DNA from 2 places in the Flavihumibacter sp. genome. Region 2 is predicted to be linked to the other one. Evidence: riboswitches for the same ligand, from Rfam matches in the RefSeq annotation. Region 2 holds a riboswitch; the other holds the start of a gene.
The links. A riboswitch is a leader RNA that binds a small molecule or an ion and turns the genes downstream of it on or off. The one in region 2 is predicted to bind thiamine pyrophosphate.

Region 1: it holds a riboswitch for thiamine pyrophosphate, as region 2 does, so the genes downstream of both, V6M43_RS14525 (TonB-dependent receptor) here and V6M43_RS16225 (PSD1 and planctomycete cytochrome C domain-containing protein) in region 2, are expected to answer to the same signal.

Annotation. Positions count from the first base shown of each region.
Region 1 is NZ_JAKFDQ010000011.1:94,065-101,978, forward strand. Features, by position in the region: gene V6M43_RS14500 (sensor histidine kinase) at 1-850, shown strand, start outside; gene V6M43_RS14505 (sensor histidine kinase) at 847-1,884, shown strand; tRNA gene V6M43_RS14510 (tRNA-Met) at 1,919-1,990, opposite strand; gene V6M43_RS14515 (head GIN domain-containing protein) at 2,102-2,815, opposite strand; gene V6M43_RS14520 (head GIN domain-containing protein) at 2,835-3,554, opposite strand; TPP riboswitch at 3,652-3,761, shown strand; gene V6M43_RS14525 (TonB-dependent receptor) at 3,825-6,173, shown strand; gene V6M43_RS14530 (rhodanese-like domain-containing protein) at 6,405-6,716, opposite strand; gene V6M43_RS14535 (PASTA domain-containing protein) at 6,740-7,561, opposite strand; gene V6M43_RS14540 (D-alanine--D-alanine ligase) at 7,607-7,914, opposite strand, start outside.
Region 2 is NZ_JAKFDQ010000016.1:314,372-322,285, forward strand. Features, by position in the region: gene V6M43_RS16205 (LacI family DNA-binding transcriptional regulator) at 1-432, shown strand, start outside; gene V6M43_RS16210 (hypothetical protein) at 436-2,130, opposite strand; gene V6M43_RS16215 (DoxX family protein) at 2,211-2,654, shown strand; TPP riboswitch at 2,743-2,840, shown strand; gene V6M43_RS16220 (hypothetical protein) at 2,960-3,082, opposite strand; gene V6M43_RS16225 (PSD1 and planctomycete cytochrome C domain-containing protein) at 3,209-5,530, shown strand; gene V6M43_RS16230 (DUF1501 domain-containing protein) at 5,533-6,984, shown strand; gene V6M43_RS16235 (FN3 associated domain-containing protein) at 6,984-7,914, shown strand, end outside.

The sequences.
Region 1 (7,914 bases), on a different contig from region 2:
CCGGTTTCCTTCAAATGGAGATCTATTCAGACGTATTGCTGTTATGCTTCCGGTTTTCATGTTTATGAATATACTTATGATCACGGGATTGTATGCTTTACATAATATTTTTCCCGTTGTGAGCTGCACGTTGATCGTTTCTAATGTTTGGTGGGCATTTCTGTTTGCAACAATTTCAAGTACGGTAATAACACTATTGAACGAAGCAGTGGTGAACTGGAATAGTTGGAAAAGATCCATCACAGAAACCGAACAATTGAAAAATGCATATAAGAAAACAAAATTACTCGGGTTAAAAGGCCAGGTGAATCCACATTTTCTTTTCAATTGCTTCAATTCACTTTCAAGTCTTATAAGTGAAAATGAAGATGCTGCAGAAAAATTCCTGAATGAGATGACCAAGGTGCATCGTTATATGTTAAGAAGCGATGAAGAACTACTGGTAACTCTTGAGGAAGAATTAAAGTTTGCATTATCCTACCTATACCTTATAAAAGCCAGATTTGGGAATGCCATTTCAGCGAACATTGAAATACCCGCATCCAGGCGCAAGTATCATCTGCCCCCTTTAAGCCTTCATGTTATACTTGAAAACATTATATATTCTAATTCTGCCAGCAACGAAGCTCCACTGAAAATTGATATACTCACGACTGATGAAAATTATCTAACCATTACTAACTCTGTACATCCAAGAATAAGAAAGGACATCATTGATTATGAAGAAGGGCTGGATAATCTCCTCAATAAATACCGGTTACTGGAGGAGAACAAGGTGATTATATCAGAAAATGAGCATCAGAGAATAATTTCTCTGCCATTGATTAAAGAAAAGGAGATAATATTATGAAATTCTATCGCCCTCCTTCCGTTCAATGGTATGGCTTCCTTTTATCGATGCCGGTGATTTGCGTGATTTTATCAATGGTACTATATGATGAAAGATTTTATAAGGATCCGCGTACCTGGTTTATTGCACCACCTTTGATTTTCTTACTTGGTATGGGTTCATGGTATTTGCATTACCAGTATGACCATTTCATCAGATCAAGATATCCGGAACTCAACCAGACAAAATCAAGAGTGATGTATAAATTACTCACCAACCTGCTGGTAATGACTCCATCGATCCTTTTGATACTGGTGATCTTCCATCTATTTGAGATCCTCGGATACAGATACGATCCACAGGATTTAAAAGGTTTTTTGCTTGTTGGTTTATGCATCAATATAATATTCGAGACTTTATGGGAAGTTATCTATACCATAGATAAATACAAGGAAAGTCTGGCAGAACAGGAATTACTTGAGCAAATGAGTTTGGGGCAGGAATTCGAGAATCTGAAGAGCCAGGTTAATCCCCATTTTCTTTTTAATTGTTTTAATACGCTTTCGGGTTTAATATCTGAAGACAAAAAAAAGGCCGAGCAGTTTCTAAATGAATTGAGCAAGGTGTATCGCTATTTATTAAGAAATAATGAAAATGCATCCACGCTTGAATCAGAGTTGGCTTTCATTGAGAGTTATTGCCAGTTATTGAAAACACGGCATGGGGACGGTCTCCAGATCAACTTTGAGATCGACAGGAAGTATTATCCCTATACTTTACCTGCAAATAGTTTACAGCTGGTGGTTGAGAATGCTGTGAAGCATAATATTATCAGTAAGGAACAACCTTTGGTTTTGGAGATTTTTACAACCTCAGCAAAACAATTGGTGATCAACAATAACCTCCAGCGTAAGCTAAAAATGGAAACTTCTACGAAAATTGGTCTTCAGAACATTCGATCTAAGTATAAATTGCTTCGGCACGATGGTTTCCAGGTAATTGAAGGGCAAAAGAATTTTATGGTAGTACTACCCCTGGTTTGGGAGGGGGCATAAAAAAAGCAGCTGATTTAAAGCTGCTTTTTCTTTGTTGCGAAGGGAGGGATCGAACCTCCGACCTTCGGGTTATGAGCCCGACGAGCTACCGCTGCTCTACTTCGCGATTTGGATTGCAAATGTACAGCGCAATAGTTTTCCCGCCAAATAATATTGAAATATATTTTTTGTGAAAGCTTAAGAAATTCAATTATGTATTTGCCGGTCTCGGTCTATGTTAGTCCTTCTTTGTAACTTTTGCGTTTCCGCTTGATCTCATATCGCGGATAACGCCTGTACCTTTAAAATCGATCTTGCTCACTCCACCCGCACTCACGGTGAGTTCTTTATTAACAGTGATCTCCATTTTTGAAGCACCATCTGCATCTACTTCGCAAAAATCAGTAATGAGTCCATAAGAATTGAACTTACTTGCTCCATCGAGTTTTACTGACAATGAGCCTGCCCTACCTTTTAGCCTGCTATCACTTGCGCCATCAAGTACCATTTCTAATTCGCTAACATTCAGTTCTCCGTTGATATCGCTTGCCCCGTCCATTTTAATGCTCATTTTCTCACCTTTAATTACTCCCATCAACTCTACGTCACAGGCCCCGTCAGCATTTATCATTTCCAGTTGCCGAACAGAAACATATGCTTTTAGTTTCTGGTTCCCAGTCCATTTCCATCCATTACCATTAAATCCAATCTTCAGAATACCATTTTCCACCTTAGTGATTATCCGATCTCGTTGATTTGCGCTGGAAGCACTTACGGCAACGGCATCTTCATCTCCCTGGGTAATATATACATCAAAATTAGTATCCGCTTTTATGCCCTTGAAGCTACTTACTGTACGAATCTGGGCATTAGGATCATTTATGATGAATTTCTGTGCTTTCACCGCCAATGAGGCAAATGTTACAAGCAGCGAAAGAAATAATGTTTTCATGATAGTGTTTTAGGCTTAATTAACTTTTAGATTTTACACTTCCACCACTTGAAGTACTCACTTTCCTGATAGTTCCAGTTCCTTTGTAGTTTACCAATCCGCCACTACTAGCCTCGGCACTGAGTTCTTTAGATACATTTACATGAATAAGTGCACCACTGCTGGCATCAGCTGAACAATTCAAGCTGGAAATATCATATCCCTTAAAAATTGCACCGCTACTGGCTTCAACACTGAGTTGGTCAACAGTACCCTTTAATTCAGTTATTGCACCGCTGCTGTTATCTGAACTAATACTTTTTGCCTTAAATTCTGCATTGATTATTGCTCCCGAACTGGCATCAAGCTCGAGCTTATCAACTGTAATGGCACTTCCCGTTTTGACCATTGAGCCGGATGATGCGCTCAAACTTTCTAATTCACGGAGAGAAACATAGGCCTTGAATTTTACATTCCTGCGCCATTTCCAGTCCAGCCCCTTATTATCTATCCCTATTTTAAGCACGCCATTTTCAACCACGGTGGTAATCCGATCGGTATAATCGGGATTACTGCTACTCACCGCAACTGCATCTTTATCACCCTGTTGCAATAATAATTCGATGCCTGCTGACACCTTAACTCCCTTAAAACCACTCACATTTCTTGTGCGGGCATTACTATCCTTAACAGTAGTTGTTTGCGCCCACGCACCTGCTGCAGCCATAACCATGAAAGCCATCAATATTATCTTCTTCATAAAAAGGTATTTTGAGTGAGACGGACCACAATTCCAAAAAGTTACAGCTCATTTAAAAAAAATGACCTTAATTTCGCTTCGGTTACAATCGTAATCAACAGATTCCTCGGGGTGCTCCCGGCTGAGTAATACTTGCCGGATGCTGAGATAATACCCGTAGAACCTGGACAGGGTAATGCCTGCGCAGGGAAGGTGGTTCAAATCTATTCATTCCTCCTTTTGCTTTCGCAGCATTTCTCTCAAATCATTTTTTCAAACTAATTATTTCAAATGAAAAAATTGCTTTTGGGGATTTGCGCTTTATTGTCAGTTCTCCCCTTGCTGGCCCAACAACGCCGGCTTACAGTTATTGATGCACAGAGTAAACAACCTCTTACAGGGGTAACAATTGAATTACCGAACGGCAATACCGTGATGACGGATGTTGATGGTAATGCAATAATTCCCACAAATTCAACTTTCACAGTGCTTAGTAGTATTGGTTTCCGTACTACTAAAATTACCATTGATAAAGATGTTGATACTGTTTTAATGGAAAGGCACAATCTATTCTTACAGCCTGTTGAGGTAAGGGCGGTGAGGGCCGGAGACAGGAGTCCATTTGCCCACACCAACATTTCAGGGAGAGAACTTTCAAAGCAGAACCTGGGTCAGGACCTCCCCTTCTTACTAAACCAAACCCCATCTGTGGTGGTAAGTTCAGATGCAGGAAATGGCGTGGGTTATACGGGGATCAGGATCAGGGGGAGCGATGCCACCAGGATCAATATGACACTCAATGGTATTCCTTATAACGATGCCGAAAGCCAGGGGTTGTTTCTGGTGAACCTGCCTGATTTTGCTTCCTCAGTGAGCAGCATTCAAATTCAGCGGGGTGTGGGAACATCCAGTAATGGAGCAGGGGCATTTGGTGCCAGTATAAATATAAGCACCAATGAATTCAATGAAGAAGCCTATGCTGAAATTAATAATAGTTATGGGTCGTTCAATACGTGGAAAAATACTGTTAAGGCGGGCAGTGGACTAATAAGTGATCATTTCACTATTGACGCACGCCTTTCACGGATAACAAGTGATGGCTATATTGACAGGGCAAGCTCCAACCTTTCATCCTTTTATGTTTCAGGAGCTTATCTTAACGACAAGTCGAGTATTCGTTTCAATGTGTTTTCAGGTAAAGAAAAAACCTATCAGGCCTGGAATGGCCTTCCACAGGCAGAGGCCAAAACCAACCGCACCTTCAATAGTGCAGGCACTGAAAAGCCGGGAGAACCTTATGACAATGAAACAGACAATTACCAACAGGATCATTATCAACTATTCTTTAACCATGCTTTTTCAGAAAAGTTATCCCTCAACCTCGCAACTTTTCTTACGCGCGGGAGAGGATACTACGAACAATATAAAGCGGAAGAATCATACAATGATTATGGGTTAGAGAATCCGGTTGTAGGCGGAATAGAACTGGAAACAACAGACCTGGTACGTCAACTTTGGCTCGACAATCATTTCTATGGAGCAACTTATTCTCTGCAGTACAAACATAAATTAACCCAACTTACTTTCGGCGGCGCTTATACGAAGTACGATGGCAACCATTTCGGCAAAGTGATTTGGGCAACTAATGCAATAAGTAAAGATCATAGGTGGTATGACAATGATGCCTTGAAAAAGGATTTTAATTTTTTTGGGAAATGGCAGCAAAAACTTGGAACAAACTGGCTTAGCTTTCTGGATTTGCAATACCGCAATGTGAGTTATGATATAACCGGTTTTCGCAACAATCCGGGAATAACCACTGCCACTAAATATAATTTCTTCAATCCGAAAGCCGGGATAAGTTATTCCAGAAATAAGTGGAATGTTTTTGCCTCCTATTCTGTTGGCAACAAGGAGCCAAACCGTGACGACTTTGAAGCGGGTGAAGAACAACAACCTCAAAGAGAACAACTACATGATATTGAAGTTGGACTTGAACGAAAGAATGGCAATCATTCATTTGGTGCTAATCTATATTATATGATTTACAGGAACCAATTGGTACTTACCGGAAAAATAAATGATGTGGGTGCCTACACGAGATCCAATATTGATCGAAGCTATAGGGTTGGAATTGAACTACAGGGCGCCACAAGACCCGCCAGCTGGCTCCATTTGATTGGCAATCTTACTTTGAGTGAAAACAAAGTGATCGGATTCACTGAGTATATTGATGATTATGATGAGGGTATACAAAAGGTAAATTCTTATGATAAAACAGATATATCTTTTTCTCCAGGAGTCATAGGAACAGCAACTGCTTTAGTTACTCCGTTTAAAAATGCAGAATTAGCAATAATCGGGAAATATGTGGGCAAACAATTTCTTGATAATACTTCATCAGCAGATCGAAGTCTGGCGGCATTTTACACACAGGATTTACGTTTCCGGTATACTATAAAAGGAAAGATCCTGGATGAGCTGGGATTGGTGCTGCAGGTGAATAATGTGTTCAATAAACTATACGAACCAAACGGTTATACCTTCAGCTATATTTACGACAAAACCTTATATACGGAAAACTACGTTTATCCAATGGCGGGAATAAACTGGATGGCGGGAGTAAATATTCGATTGTAACAATTACGAAGTAGAATTACCGGTATATCTCCTATATGTAAAAATCATCTTTGGCATCATTTAGGATTATAGTTAGATACTTTAATCCGTACCTGATGAAAAAAACCATCGCCCTGAACGTCGCTATTATTTTGATCTTTTACCTGGTCTTTTTATTTGCCGGCGGCAGGTAACAAAAAAAGCGTGAGGATTCATATCTCTCACGCTTTTGTTTTATAATTTCTAACCTAATTACTTTCCGGAAAACTTATCCTGCCATTCAAGCATCCCGCCAGCAAGATTTTTTGTATTGGTGAAACCCATTGTTTCCAGAAAGAGGCAGGCCGTCATACTTCTTTTACCACTTCTGCAATGGATTATGAGTTCTTCGTTCTTCAGGTCTTCTAATTCATCAATTTGCATTGACTGGATCTTTCCCAAAGGGATAAGCTTTGCTCCAATATTGAACTCTGCATATTCTTCGGGTTCACGCACATCAATGATGTTCAGCTTCTCCCCTGCATCCATACGGCTTTTTAGCTCCTCAACAGTAATAATGTCCATAATCAGAAATTTACGGGTTTTGATTAATAGTTGTTATCAACAGCAGGTGCTACCCGGGTTGTGGTATCACGCTGAGGTTTTTGGGTACTTAACCAGACATCAATCATTTGTCCAGGCCTGATCCTGTTCACTCTCCGGTCGGGAGTATTACGTTCGGGGCTTTGACGGTAAATAAATGCATTGACAGTATCCTTAACATCATCATCCAGAACCCTTGCCCCAAAACTAATTCCACTTGCATTCAAAATTTCTTTTGCATCTGCATAAGTCATTCCAAAAAGGTCAGGAACACCCATATCAATATTCGATAATCCGCTACCCAGAACAAGATTGATTGGAGTACCCATAGGTAAGCGGGTTCCTGGCTTTATCTCTTCTTTATTTTTTAATTGGGTAAGAACAGAGTTCTTGGCAAAATCAGGCTTGTAAGTAGTGTCACCCATTTTTAGTCCAAACTGCTTTAAAACTATGGCTGCATTTCGCACACTCATCCCGACCAGGTTGGGCATCACTACATCAGGTGGAACTGTTCTATTAACCGTTAAGTAGACAGTTCTGTTCTTTTTTACTTTTGCCTCTGGTTCAGGAAACTGTTTCACTACTGCCCTGGCCTGAATGGTATCGCGGTAAACGGAATCCTGGATCACCACTTCAAAGCCTATAGATTCTAATTGTTCCCTTGCTTCCTCAAAAGATTTACCTGTAACAGATGGTACATTTACCTCCTCTCCATGCCTGGTGAAAAAATCAAGCGAGTTAAAGAATAAGAGAATCAATCCTGCCACGATTAATATGGCTATCAACAGATTCAGCCAAATAGATTTTTTTGAGAGTGATGCAAACACAGGCTACTTTTTAAAATAAGAAATGGATTTCAAAGAAAATGAAAATTATTTACCCGTCAAGGCTTCATCCAGGAGCGCTGAGTAAAAATCACGCAACGTCCAGCCCATAGCATTAACCTGTTGAGGAACGATGCTGGCTTCACTTTGTCCGGGAACAGTATTGATCTCCAGGAGGAAAGGTTGCCCGATTGCTTCATTATAAATGAAATCAATGCGTATTACTCCGCTGCAATTAAAAACCTGATAAACTTTTGCTGCTGTTTGACGTACTTTCTCGGCAATATCATCGCTTACAACTGCAGGGGTGATTTCTTCACTTAATCCCTCATACTTTGCTTCAAAATCAAAAAATT
Region 2 (7,914 bases):
TTGTTCAACCTCACCGAACGTAAAAAAGGATTCCTGGCGGCGCTGAAAGAAAATGGTAACCGCAATAATCGCAGCCGTCTTAAAGAGGTATCTCTCAAAGCAAGACAGGATGAAGTTGAAAAGGCCGTGGCTAATCTTCTATCAGCAGCTCAGCCCGTAGATGGATTATTGTTTGGTTCCAATACCATTGCTGTACAGGCAGTAAAATATATTAACACCCTGCCGCTTAGGGTACCAAAAGATCTTGCCCTGATCTGTTTTGATGAAACGGATTCTCTCGACTTATTCTATGCCCCGCTTACTTATATCCGTCAGCCACTTGAAGATATGGCAAGGCAGGCAACAGCAATTTTGTTAGACCGGATTGATAAGAACAATAAGATCACACAGGTAAATATTGAAGGGGAACTCATTATCCGGAAATCGGCTTAGCGCCTACTCATGGATGGTAGCCCTGTCCTTATCCAAACCTTTTTCCCCAATTCCGGTATTGCCTTTTACGCCGTAAAATACAGTCTTCCAGATCAGGTTGAAAAATGCTTTTGTAGGATCACGTCGATAGGTGACCCTGTATGTATTCGGATGCCTGTCATCGTTAGTATTATTAGTACGCACAAGGAAGGTATTTGCGAGTAAACTCACAACACCACTTTTCTTGTATCCGTCTGATTTGTCTTTCTTCATCACTTCAACCTTTAAACCCTCATAGGCCATAGTGGTTGTTCCAGTTGCCTGCCTGTCATTTCCGTTAAGCCGGAATGATAGCGAACTGATCTTCCCTTCCTCTAGCTTAACATTACCCAATGGAAGTATTGCTTCATTCAGCAATCTAACATCAAAGGCACCCATTACAGCATTCACTGTAAAACTTCCATTTCTGTGATCAGGAAAATTAAAGCGCACATTTGTGTTTATCTTATCCATGAACAAAGCCTCAAAACTTGCCTCCAGTGGCGATAAAGTTGAATTGCTTTTCTTCACAGGGCCCAGCTTGCCATTGATATTACTGAAACGTATTTGTCCCGTTGCATCACCATCTGCATTTCTCTCCCGGTACCTTACACGCCCATCCTCAATTATAATTTGGCGTACCTCCATAGTATAAGGAACCCTGGCCAGCATCTGGTGAGGATATTTGCCCACCTTTGACTCAGTTAATGGCTTCTGGCTCCTGTCATTATATACTTCCAATACCGGGTTCCTTACAATCATCAGATCGCCACGAATAACACTGTCTTCCATAAAGGCATTATAATCGAAATTGCTGATGATCACCTCCCGGGCTTCCAGGTCATAAACATCTTTCTGGAGGCCTGATCTTCTGGCTACCGCTTCTGCGTTGGCCCCGGTATTAGGTTTGAGATAAATTCCACGGATGGTGGAAATACTGCTGTCATCAATGGTTAACACTAATTTATTAGCACCAAGTTTATACTTGCTTTCGCCCAGTGGTACCGATATAGTGTCAACAGATAGTACTAGTGATTTAGCAAAGAAAATGCGCGATGAATCAAATGCCGCATTGCTTCCAATATAAACAGATGCCAATGCTATATGAACCTGTTTAACTTTCTTTTGCTGGTTTTTTCGGTTGGCATAGGTAATGTTCAGGTCATTCAATTGGATACTGTCTATATGAATCGACTCCAATGCTTTCTTTACTTCCCTTACTACCTCCTTTTTATTTTCCTTCATCTCTATGGGCTTGCCTTCTGCTTCATCAAATTTGCGGATAAATAGCTCACCACCTGAAACAGTAATAGCGCCCAGACTTGCTTTATTTTCCTGCAAGAATGCCATTACATCAACATTCCTGATAATGATGTTATCAAGTTTGAGGTCATAAATAGTTGGCGGATTGTTCCCTTCCTTACGTCTTCTTCCCAGCACAACCGAATCAGTTGTTAGTTCAATCTTCCGGAGCATGACCGAACTTTTGTCTATGTCAATATTCACATCTCCTATGCGAAGCTGGTATAGGCCATCACTTTTTTCGGTTACGAGATTGACCAGTCGGTCTTTCAATTCATTCTGAAGATCAGGTGAGCCGGTGAAACGTTTAATTGCCCACCAGGCACCGGCAACCAGTAACAATACCAGTATAGCCAGTAGATAAAAGCGTTTGGTCATATGCTGTTCTTTATATAATTGTTATGCCACCCGTTTTTCGTAAATTACAGTAAGCAATTGGTCCACCTAAATTAAGTTGTATGAATCTCCTTCACCGTGTTGAGCATTGGGGGGATAGACATCACCCCGGCTGGACAGATATTATTCGTATAGCACTCGGTATCTTTTTGTGTTTCAGGGGTCTTCAGTTTCCCATGAACATGAGTACCTTGCTGGCAGAACTTCCACCTTCATTATCAGGAGGGCCCTTTGCCCTTATAGTTCTGGGACACTATATTTTTGTTGCCCATCTATTAGGAGGTATACTGCTAATCTTTGGAATGTATACACGAATCGCCTGCCTTATTCAGATACCAATACTGCTTGGTGCTATTATATTTGTTAACTGGAACAAAGATCTCTTTCGGCCATTTCCTGAATTAATCGTGTCCCTAATAGTACTAATGCTCCTGTTTTATTTTCTGATAACAGGAAATGGCAAGTACACTTTGGAAACCATAACCGGGAAAGAAAAGGAACGCTGAAGGGGAATATTTTCCACTTTTAATGAAGGTGGATTACTTATTTACAGCGAAGGTTATACTGGCATGAAATTAGAAGTATTATAAGTACAATCACTGCAGGAGGTGGTTCACATTTCAAACCTGAGAATTATACTCCCACCACCTGATCAAGGTAATGCTTGCGAAGGGAAGCAGTGAACAGATAAGGCGCCGGCTTACCCCGGTGCTTTATCATTTTATACAATCTCCATTAATTACAGAATAACCTATAAATAAAAAAGTCACCTGCGTTGTATGCAGATGACCTGAATTACTTGTTAATCATGTTAGCAGCCGGTTGCTCCCAATAACCAGTAAATGATCAGAAAGACCACTATGGTTCCCAAACATCCGCCTCCCCATTTATAAGCCCCGTAGCCCGCGATGAGTGATTTTAACCAATTTTGCATACCTAAAGTTTAAGATTTTTATCTGAATTATTGAGAATGTGTTAAAATAATTGTGCCATCTAATAAAAAATAAGTTTCAGAAATAGGTCATGGAAGTTAACTTTAAGCCACTGCTTAAGGAGCCATATGAGGAAATACCAACTGATTGCATTTTGCATGGCAGGTTTGCTTGCCTGTTTACAATTTGGCTGTTCAAGTGATAGCCGCGAAGAATCTTTTGAACTTCCGGAAACCATCAGTTATAATTTTGATATTCGCCCCATCCTTTCTGACAAATGCTTTAAGTGTCATGGTCCGGATGGTAATACAATAGAAGCGGGATTGCGATTGGATATCCCTGATTCCGCCTACGCACCACTAAAAGAAACAAAAGGATCATTTGCCATCGTTCCGGGAAAGCCTGATGAATCCGAACTGTTGCGGCGTATTAGTTCGCAGGATCCCGACTACCAGATGCCTACCCCCGAATCTCATCTTGGCTCACTAACTCCTTACCAGGTAGAGCTTTTCAGGAAATGGATACAACAAGGGGCTAAGTATGAAAAGCACTGGGCTTTTGTACTGCCTCAGAAATCACCTCTTCCTTTGTTCAAAACCAAAGAAGGGCTCAACAATGAGATCGATTATTTTATCCGGGCCAGGTTAAAGGAAAAAGGACTTGAACCAAATCCACCCGCCGATAAGGAACGATTATTAAAGCGCCTTGCTTTTGACCTTACAGGGTTGCCACCATCGGAAGAACTGATGAACAGTTTCCTGGTAGATGAGGATCCTGATGCATATACCAATATGGTAGATAAGTTACTGGACCTTCCCCAGTATGGTGAAAAGATGGCCCTGCACTGGCTTGATCTCGCACGATATGCTGATAGCTATGGATACCAGGATGATAATATCCGAACGCAATGGGCATGGCGCGACTGGTTGATACATTCTTTCAACAGCAATATGCCCTATGATCAGTTCGTTACCTGGCAACTTGCAGGAGATATGCTGCCAGATGCTACAAAAGAACAGGTGCTGGCAACCGCATTTTTCCGAAACCATAAATACACCGAAGAGGGGGGAGTTATACCCGAAGAATACAGGGTTGAATATGTGATCGATAAAACTAAAACATATGGTAAGGCAATACTTGGACTTACCATTGAATGTGCGCAATGCCATGATCATAAATACGACCCCATTTCGCAGAAGGATTATTTCAGCATCTACGCTTTTTTCAACAATACAAAGGAACTTGGTTTTGAAGGCGATATCCTGGTGTCAAAACCTGCCAAGAAGCCCATCCTGACTATTTCGGATGATGATGTCCGTAACATGATGAAGTTTATCAATAAGAAAGATACCGGCCAGTTAATGGTATCAGTTATGGGTGAACGTGACACTTTACGTAAGACCTATCTTTTAAACCGCGGTGCCTATGACCAGCCGGGTGAAGAAGTATCTCCCATTGGCCTGCAATCCGTAATGAAATATGATACCTTATCACTCCCAAAAAACCGGATTGGATTGGCCAACTGGACCGTGAGTAAGCAGAATCCACTTACTGCCCGGGTGTTTGTAAATCAACTTTGGCAGGAGTTTTTTGGAAGGGGATTGGTGAAAACATCAGGTGACTTTGGCATGCAGGGCGAACTTCCCTCTCATCCCGAATTACTCGATTGGCTGGCCGTTGATTTCATGGAAAATGGATGGAATATTAAACGGCTGGTAAAACAACTTGTGATGTCTGCCACCTACCAGCAATCAGCAAAGATCTCAAAGAAAAGTCTTGACCTCGACCCGGAAAACGTTTTTCTTTCCCACGCCCCCCGCAATAGGTTGAAGGCAGAATGGGTTCGTGATATGGTGCTTGCCAGTAGTGGACTGCTTGTTCCTGATATCGGAGGACCAAGTGTTAAACCTTACCAGCCCGACGGGCTATGGGAAACAGCTACTTCAGGCCGCGGTGAACTGGCTACATATAAACAAGATAAAGGTGATGCGCTATACAGAAGAGGGATGTACACATTTATTAAACTGACAGTACCTCCTCCTTCGCTTATGTTATTTGATGCAAGTAACCGTGATCAGTGTGAAGTGAAGCGACTGCAAACAAATACCCCTTTACAGGCCCTTGCCATGCTAAATGATCCAATGATTCTTGAGGCATCAAGGGTTTTTGCACAGCGATTACTGGAGTCTGACACTAATGCACAAACGAACATTCAAAATGCCTTCCGGAGAATTGTTTGCAGGAAAGCCACTAAAAAGGAGTTAGCTATCCTTCTGAAATATTATGATGAACAACTTGCCTTGTTCCGGTCAAAGAAACTGGCTGCAAAAGAAACCCTCGCAGTTGGAGAGTATAAACATAATCCTGATCTGGATAGCAACCTGCAGGCTGCTTTGATGAAGACTATTCACCTCATTTATAACATGGAGGAATCCATTGTAAAAACCTGATGATGGCCAAACAAGCATTGGAATACAGACTCCAGATGAACCGGCGCCGGTTTCTTTCCAGGCTAAGCCTGGGCATAGGAAGCGCTGCACTTGGTTCTTTACTGATACCCGACCTTTTCAGTGGAAAGGCCAATGAAGAAGCCATACTGGAACAGTTACCACATTTTGCCCCTAAAGCAAAAAGGATTATTTACCTCTTTCAGAATGGTGCGCCCTCCCAACTTGAATTATTTGATTACAAACCCATGCTGAGAGAGAAATTCGGACAGGATCTTCCTGAGTCGATCCGCATGGGGCAAAGGCTCACCGGAATGACAGCTGAGCAGACTAAATTCCCATTGGCCGGTTCACTTTTCGATTTCGCACAATACGGTGAATCAAAGGCATGGATCAGTGAACTGCTTCCATATACAGCCGGTATTGCAGATGAACTCTGTATCATTAAAAGCATGTACACGGAAGCTATCAACCATGATCCCGCACTCACCTTTTTCCAGACAGGTGCACAGGTTGGAAACAGGCCTAGTATGGGCTCATGGCTTAGTTATGGACTGGGTAGTGAAAACAAAAACCTGCCTGCCTTCTGCGTTTTATTATCAAAAGGAAAAGGAAATGGTCAGGGTGTATATTCAAAGCTATGGACCAATGGGTTTCTGGACTCCGTTCACCAGGGTGTTCAGTTCAGCAGTGGAGAAAACCCGGTTCTTTACCTGAATGATCATGCCTCTGTTACCCGTGCCGACCGACGTAATATGCTCGACCAACTGGAAGCACTGAACGAGCAAGGTTTGAAGGAATTTGGTGATCCCGAAATCAATGCTAAGATCCAGCAGTATGAAATGGCCTATCGCATGCAAACTGCGGTACCTGAGGTAACTGACATCAGTAACGAACCCGAATCCATTATAAAATTATACGGCCCTGAATGCCTGGTGCCAGGTACTTATGCAGCCAACTGCCTGCTTGCCCGGAAACTTTCTGAGAACGGCGTTCGATTTGTTCAGCTTTATCACCAGGGATGGGATGGACATGGAAACCTCCCTGCTGAAATAAAAGGCCAGTGTGCTGATACCGACCAACCGTCTGCAGCCCTCATAAAAGACCTGAAACAAAGAGGGATGCTTGATGAGACCCTCGTCATCTGGGGTGGAGAATTCGGGCGTACCAATTATTGCCAGGGACCGCTTACAAAAGATAACTACGGCCGTGATCACCACCCTCGATGTTTTACCATCTGGATGGCAGGTGGAGGAATTAAGCCCGGGGTGTATGGGGAAACAGATGACTTCGGATATAATATCACCAGCAATCCGGTACATGTACATGATTTCCACGCTACCGTTTTACATCTTATGGGAATGGATCACGAGCAACTTACTTTTAAACACCTTGGTCGCAGGTACAGGCTAACAGATGTTGCCGGTAAAATTGTAAACGATATTATCAAAGCCTGATGCGACACTGGAAAAATTTATTATACAATATCGTTTTTGCAGGCAACTGTTTATTATTCTTCCTGCTATTAGTAGAAGATCGCCTGGCAATGCCATTGTGGTTGCAGGTTGTGGGCAGAATGCATCCCCTTGTTTTGCATTTTCCGGTGGTTTTGCTGCTGATGGTTGTTGTTTGGGAGATCGCATATAGAAAACGTTTCCAGCTATCCGAAACAGAGGATGAAACCGGAAGTACATTATTGTTACTGGCGGCTGCCTTTACAAATCTGGCAGCTTTGATGGGGCTCATGCTTTCCCTTGAACCCGGTTATGAAGGCGATGCAATTCTCTGGCATAAATGGGGTGGATTTTTTCTTTCCATTCTTTCCCTGCTTTGGTATTCTGTAAAACATCCTGTCCGTCGATCCCGCAGCTTATTTGTAGTAATGAGTTCCCTTACTATCGGAGGTTTGATCATCACTGCCCACCAAGGTGCTACAATTACTCACGGCGAAGATTTCCTGCTTGCGCCCATCAATACAAAAGAAGAAGAGATCACCGTTTCACTTCAGGATGCAATGGTATATGATCATGTTATAGAACCCATCCTTGAAAAGAAATGTGTTAGCTGCCATAATACATCCAAAGCAAAAGGAGAATTGATAATGGAGACAAGATCTGCCCTTTTTAAGGGAGGGAAGAGTGGTATTCTCTGGGATACAACAGCAAAGAATTTCGGTTTGATGATGCAGCGCCTCCATTTACCCCTCGAAGAAAAAAAACATATGCCTCCCAAAGGCAAGCCCCAGTTAACACCAGAGGAATTGAGTATCCTCTATCATTGGATAAAAGCTGGTGCCGATACAACGGGCAGATTGATAGCTTTGGATCCATCCGATAGTTTATACATACTGGCATCCTCAACATTTTCTGAAGGAGGTGATGAATTAT